Regions from separate parts of the Nonomuraea coxensis DSM 45129 genome, predicted to be linked through region 1. Evidence: riboswitches for the same ligand, from Rfam matches in the RefSeq annotation. Region 1 holds a riboswitch; the other holds the start of a gene.
The links. A riboswitch is a leader RNA that binds a small molecule or an ion and turns the genes downstream of it on or off. The one in region 1 is predicted to bind glycine.
Positions count from the first base shown of each region.

Region 2: another riboswitch for glycine. It lies ahead of gcvP (aminomethyl-transferring glycine dehydrogenase); the one in region 1 lies ahead of gcvT (glycine cleavage system aminomethyltransferase GcvT).

Region 1 is NZ_CP068985.1:1,733,300-1,736,694, reverse strand. It holds gene Nocox_RS08475 (3-oxoacyl-ACP reductase) at 1-364, shown strand, start outside; gene Nocox_RS08470 (gamma-glutamyl-gamma-aminobutyrate hydrolase family protein) at 377-1,069, shown strand; glycine riboswitch at 1,124-1,221, shown strand; glycine riboswitch at 1,222-1,316, shown strand; gene gcvT (glycine cleavage system aminomethyltransferase GcvT) at 1,351-2,436, shown strand; gene gcvH (glycine cleavage system protein GcvH) at 2,433-2,822, shown strand; gene Nocox_RS08455 (L-serine ammonia-lyase) at 2,882-3,395, shown strand, end outside.
Region 2 is NZ_CP068985.1:4,053,030-4,056,424, forward strand. It holds gene Nocox_RS18940 (bifunctional nuclease family protein) at 1-399, shown strand, start outside; gene Nocox_RS18945 (MerR family transcriptional regulator) at 547-1,167, shown strand; glycine riboswitch at 1,217-1,317, shown strand; gene gcvP (aminomethyl-transferring glycine dehydrogenase) at 1,487-3,395, shown strand, end outside.

The DNA of each region.
Region 1 (3,395 bases):
CATCAACACCGCGTCGTTCGTGGCCGTGATGGGCTCGGCGACCTCGCAGATCTCCTACACCGCCTCCAAGGGCGGGGTGCTGGCGATGTCGCGGGAGCTCGGCGTGCAGTTCGCCCGCGAGGGGATCAGGGTCAACGCGCTCTGCCCGGGGCCGGTGAACACGCCGCTGCTCCAGGAGCTGTTCGCCAAGGACCCGGAGCGGGCGCAGCGGCGGCTGGTGCACGTGCCGCTCGGGCGCTTCGCCGAGGCGTCGGAGATCGCGGCGGCCGTGGCGTTCCTGGCCAGCGACGACTCCTCGTTCATCACGGCCAGCCAGTTCCTGGTGGACGGCGGCATCAGCGGCGCCTACGTGACGCCGCTCTAGGGGGAGCTCGTCGTGCGTCGCCCGTTGATCGGGATCACCTCCTACGTGGAGCCCGCCACGTTCACGGTCTGGACGGACGTGAGCGTGGCGCTGCTGCCGTACATGTACGTCGAGCAGGTCGTGCGGGCCGGCGGCCAGCCCGTCGTGCTGCCGCCGGCCGGCGAGCCCGCCGGGGCGCTGCGCGGTCTCGACGGGCTCGTCCTCGCCGGTGGCGGCGACATCGACCCGGCCAGGTACGGCGCGCGGCCGCACGAGCGCACCGGCTACGTGCGCGGCTTCCGCGACGAGGCGGAGTTCGCGCTGCTGGCGCGGGCGCTGGACGCCGGGCTTCCCTACCTGGGGGTCTGCCGGGGCCTCCAGGTGCTCAACGTGGCCCTCGGCGGCACCCTCCACCAGCACCTGCCGGACGTGGCAGGGCACACGGGGCACGCGCCGGGGCCGGGCGTGTTCGGCCACCTGCCGGTGACGCCGGTGCCCGGCAGCCGCCTGGCGAAGGCGCTCGGCGCGGAGCCGGTGACGGTCCCGCACTACCACCACCAGGCCGTGGACCGGCTCGCTCCCGGCCTGACGGTGACCGCGACCGCCGGGGACGGCACGGTCGAGGCGGTGGAGCTGGAGTCGGCGTCGTTCGCGATGGCCGTGCAGTGGCATCCGGAGGAGGCCGAGGACGGCGCGGTGTTCGAGGCGCTGGTCGCGGCCTGCTGAGACCCGTAGGCGACAAATGCCCCGTACCGGCACTAGGCTGGCGGGCATCACCGTCGACACCGTGCGGGAGAGCACTCTGACAGCCGGTCAGAGTCCCTGAAGGAGCAAGCCCTCCCCGCGAACCTCTCAAGGCAAAGGACCGCACGGACGAGGTGGCCTCTGGAAAGCAGGCTCTTGGCCTCGCCGAAGGTGAAAGTCCGGCAAAAATCGGGCGAAGCTCTCAGGCATCGATGACAGAGGGGGAGGATGCTGGCATCCACTCCTGTCCTGAGGTGCGACACATGTCCCGACCGACACCGCTACGCGACGTCCACGAGAGCCTGGGCGCCACCCTCACCGACTTCGCCGGCTGGCTCATGCCCCTCCGGTACGGCAGCGAGTCCGCCGAGCACAAGGCCGTGCGCGAGGCCGCCGGGCTGTTTGACCTCTCCCACATGGGCGAGATCTTCGTGACCGGCTCCCAGGCCGCCGAGGCCCTGGACTACGCGCTGGTCGGCCACCTGTCCGCGCTCGCGACCGGCCGGGCCCGCTACACCATGATCGTCGACGAGCGGGGCGGGGTGCTCGACGACCTCATCGTCTACCGGCTCGGGGACGAGGAGTTCATGGTGGTCGCCAACGCCTCGAACTACCTCAAGGTCGCCCAGGAACTCCAGGAGCGGGCCAAAGCGTACGACGCGGCCGTCGAGGACCGCTCCGACCGCTACGCCCTCATCGCCGTCCAGGGCCCGCGCGCGCAGGAGATCCTGGCCACGCTGACCGACGCCGACCTCGCCGGGCTCAAGTACTACGCCGGCCTGCCCGCCCTGGTCGACGGCCGCGAGGCGCTGATCGCCCGCACCGGCTACACCGGCGAGGACGGCTTCGAGCTCTTCGTCGCGAACCAGGACGCCGTGCCGCTCTGGGCCGCGCTCACCGCCGCCGGGGAGCCGTACGGCCTCGCGCCCGCGGGCCTGTCCGCCCGCGACACGCTCCGGCTGGAGGCCGGCATGCCGCTGTACGGCAACGAGCTCGGCGCGGAGCTGACCCCGTTCGACGCGGGACTGGGCAGAGTGGTGAAATTCGACAAGCCCGGCGACTTCGTCGGACGGGCGGCGCTGGAGGCGGTCAAGGACGACCAGCCACGCCGCCGCCTCGTCGGCCTGGTCGCGCGGGGCCGCCGGGTGCCGAGGCACGGCTACCCGGTGACGCGGGACGGCGCCGTCGTCGGCGAGGTCACCAGCGGCGCGCCTTCCCAGACCCTGGGCAAGCCCATCGCGATGGCCTACGTCGACGCCGGCGCGAGCGAAGGCCTGGCAGTGGACATCCGGGGCAGCCAAGAACCCGTGGACCTCGTAGAGCTGCCCTTTTACAGGAGGAAGAAGTGAGCAACATCCCTGACGAGCTGAGCTACACCAAGGAACACGAGTGGGTGGCCGGGCTGGACGACGGCCTGACCATCACCGTGGGCATCACCGAGTTCGCCGCCGAGGCCCTGGGTGACGTCGTCTTCGTGCAGCTCCCCGAGGTCGGCGCGAACGTCGAGGCCGGCGACTCGGTCGGCGAGGTGGAGTCCACCAAGTCCGTCAGCGAGATCTACGCGCCCGTCGGCGGCGAGGTGGTCGAGGTCAACCAGAACGTGGCCGACGACCCGTCCCTGGTGAACAGCGACCCCTACGGGGAAGGGTGGATGTTCCGGGTGCGCATCGAGGGCGAGCCTGAGGACCTGCTGTCTCCCGAGGAGTACACCGCCCTCACCTCCGGCGAGTCCTGATCTCCCCGCCGGGGCCCTCACCGGGGCCCCGGCGCCGTCCCAGTGAAAGGCGCACATCAATGGCGATCAGCGTCTTCGACCTCTTCAAGATCGGCATTGGGCCCTCCAGCTCCCACACGGGCGGCCCGATGGCGGCCGCGCACAAGTTCGCCCGGGGCCTGCACGAGGACGGCCTGCTGGAGCGGGTGGCCCGCGTCGAGGCGATCCTCTACGGCTCGCTCGGCCTGACCGGCAAGGGGCACGGCAGCGACAAGGCCGTCCTGCTGGGCCTGTCGGGCGAGAAGCCGGAGCTGGTGGACGTCGACACCGTCGACGAGCGCCTGGCCGCCATGCGCGCCTCCGGCACCGTACGCCTCCACGGCCGCCACGAGATCCCGTTCGTCGTCGGCGAGGACCTCGTCTTCGAACGCAAGATCTCCCTCCCCGAGCACCCCAACGGCATGCGCTTCACCGCCCGCGACGCCGGCGGCGACACGGTGCGGGAGAAGGTCTACTTCTCGGTCGGCGGCGGCTTCGTCGTGGACGAGAACGCCACCGGCGCCGACCGCATCAAACCCGACGACACCGTGCTCC
Region 2 (3,395 bases), 2.3 Mb from region 1:
GCACACGGGGAACGGTTCCTTCCCATCTGGATCGGCATGACCGAGGCGACGGCCATCGCCCTCGCCCAAGCGGAGGAACCGCCGCCGCGGCCGCTTACCCACGACCTGTTCCGCGACGTGCTGAGCGCGCTGGGCGTCGGCCTGCGCGCGGTCAACATCGTCGCACTGCGTGACGGCATCTTCTTCGCCGACCTGGTGTTCTCCAACGGCGTGGAGGTGAGCGCGCGGCCCTCCGACTCCATCGCGCTCGCCCTGCGCACCGGAGCACGCATCTTCGCCAGCGAGGAGGTGGTCCAGGAGGCCGGCGTGGTCATCCCGGACGACCAGGAGGACGAGGTGGAGAAGTTCAGGGAGTTCCTTGACACGATCACTCCCGAGGACTTTGGCAGGGCGGGGTAGGTATTTCGGTGCATTTACGCTTCACGACGCGCCGAGCCGGATCGTTGACTGAGCATGGTCACGGTCCTACGGTGCAAGTGAAACCCGCGGTCGCCCTATATGAACCCCCAGATCGGGCCGCGGGATGAGAGAAAGCCGGAGGTCCGCGTGGCGGTCAGCAGCGGCGAGGGAAAGACGGCCGGCCAGGAAGATCCGGTGCGGCGCGAGGACGCGCGGCAGCGTGCCGGGGAGCAGGGGCTGCTCTTCGACGAGCGTCCGGCGGCCGTGCCGGACGACATCGGGTACCGCGGGCCCACCGCCTGTGCGGCGGCCGGCATCACCTACAGGCAGCTCGACTACTGGGCCCGGACGGGCCTGGTGGAGCCGACCATCCGGGCCGCGCACGGCTCGGGCTCCCAGCGGCTCTACAGCTTCCGCGACATCCTGGTGCTCAAGGTCGTCAAGCGGCTCCTCGACACCGGGGTGTCGCTGCAGCAGATCCGCACGGCCGTGCAGCACCTGCGTGACCGCGGGGTCGCCGACCTCGCGCAGATCACGCTCATGAGCGACGGCGTCAGCGTCTACGAGTGCACCTCGGCCGACGAGGTGATAGACCTCCTCCAGGGCGGCCAGGGCGTGTTCGGCATCGCGCTCGGCCGGGTCTGGCGTGAGGTCGAGGGAAGCCTCGCGGAGCTGCCGGGGGAACGCGCGGCGGTCGAGGACAACGTCCCGGCCGACCACCCCGCTGACGAGCTCGCCCAGCGCCGCCGTGCCCGGCGCCTGGGGTAGTAATTCGCCCGTAACGTCCAGAGTAGTAACCTAGGACAGGTAAGGCTGACGACCCCGTGCGGGAGAGTCCCCGGGCACCACCTGGTCCTGGGGCGCCGAAGGAGCAACCCTCCCCGGAATCTCTCAGGCAACCGGTACCGCTCGGGTGAGGCAACTCTGGAAAGCAGGCACGCCCGCCAGGCGCGCCTCACCGACGGTGCAAGCCTCCGTTCGAGGCGAAGCTCTCAGGTCGCGGTGACGCCCGCGCTGACAGAGGGGGAGACCCGGCATCCGCCCGCGCCCCGGCGCCGGTCTCCATAAGCCTCGGGAGGCACCGTCCATGACCGCTCTGTCAGAGTCCCTGCCGGCTTCGCCGCCGCCGTCCGCGCCCACGTCCCTGGCCGAGCCGCCGTTCGCCGGCCGCCACATCGGCCCGTCCGAGGCCGACCAGCAGCGCATGCTGGAGACCGTGGGCTTCGAGTCCGTCGCCGACCTGGTGGCCGTGGCGGTCCCCGAGGCCATCCGGGCCAAGGACCGGCTCACGCTGCCCGCCGCCGTCGGCGAGAGCGAGGCGATCGCCGAACTGCGCGCCCTGGCCGGCCGCAACCGGGTGCTCACCTCCATGATCGGCCTCGGCTACCACGACACGGTCACGCCCGCGGTGATCCGCCGCAACCTGCTGGAGAACCCGGGCTGGTACACCGCGTACACGCCGTACCAGCCGGAGATCTCGCAGGGGCGGCTGGAGGCGCTGCTCAACTTCCAGACCGTCGTCTCCGACCTGACCGGACTCCCCGTCGCCGGCGCGTCCCTGCTCGACGAGGCCACCGCCGCCGCCGAGGCCATGACCCTCGCCCGGCGCGCCGGCCGCTCCAAGAGCCACGTGTTCGTGGTCGACGCCGACGCCCTGCCGCAGACCAAGCGGGTGCTCGCCACCCGCGCCGAGCCGCTCGGCATCGAGCTCGCCGAGCACCCGCTCGACGGGAGCCCGCTGCCCGAGTGCTTCGGCGTGCTCGTCCAGTACCCGGGCGCCTCCGGGCGGCTGCGCGACTTCCGCGCCGTGGCCGCCGCCGCGCACGAGGCCGGGGCGCTCGTCGTGGCCGCCGCCGACCTGCTCGCGCTCACCCTCGTGGCCGCGCCGGGCGAGCTGGGCGCCGACATCGCGATCGGCTCCTCCCAGCGCTTCGGCGTGCCGTTCGGCTTCGGCGGCCCGCACGCCGCCTACATGTCCGTCCGCGAGGGCCTGCAGCGCCAGCTCCCCGGCCGGCTGGTCGGCGTGTCCGTGGACGCCGACGGCGACCCCGCCTACCGGCTCGCCCTGCAGACCCGCGAGCAGCACATCCGCCGCGAGAAGGCCACCAGCAACATCTGCACCGCGCAGGTGCTGCTGGCCGTCATCGCCGGCATGTACGCCGTCTACCACGGCCCCGAGGGCCTGCGCCGCATCGCGCTGCGCGCCCACCGGCACGCCGCCGCCCTCGCCGAGGGCCTGCGCGCGGGCGGGCTGGAGGTCGTGCACGGCGCGTTCTTCGACACCGTCCTCGTCCGGGTGCCCGGACGGGCCTCCGAGGTGGTCGCCGCCGCCGCCGAGCGCGGCGTCAACCTGTGGCGGGCCGACGACGACCACGTCTCGGTCGCCTGCGACGAGAAGACCGGCGCGGCCGAGCTGCGCGCCGTCTGGGCCGCGTTCGGCGTGCCAGGGCAGGACGTCGACGTCGAGGCCACCGCCGACGCGCTGCCCGCCGAGCTGCTGCGCGAGTCCGGCTACCTCACCCACCCGGTCTTCCACAGCCACCGCTCCGAGACCGCGATGCTGCGCTACCTGCGCCGGCTCCAGGACAAGGACATCGCGCTCGACCGGTCGATGATCCCGCTCGGCTCCTGCACGATGAAGCTCAACGCCAGCACCGAGATGGAGCCGATCACCTGGCCGGAGTTCGCGGGCGTGCACCCGTACGCGCCGGTCGAGCAGGCCGAGGGCTACCTGGAGCTGATCGGCACGCTGGAGCGCTGGCTCGCCGAGGTCACCGGCTACGACGCGGTCTCGCTGCAGCCCAACGCCGGCTCGCAGGGCGAGTTCGCCGGGCTGCTGGCCATCCGCGCCTACCACCGGGCCAACGGCGAGAACGGCCGCGACGTCTGCCTCATCCCGTCCTCGGCGCACGGCACCAACGCCGCCAGCGCCGTCATGGCCGGCATGCGGGTCGTGGTCGTCGCCTGCGACGCCGACGGCAACGTGGACCTCGCCG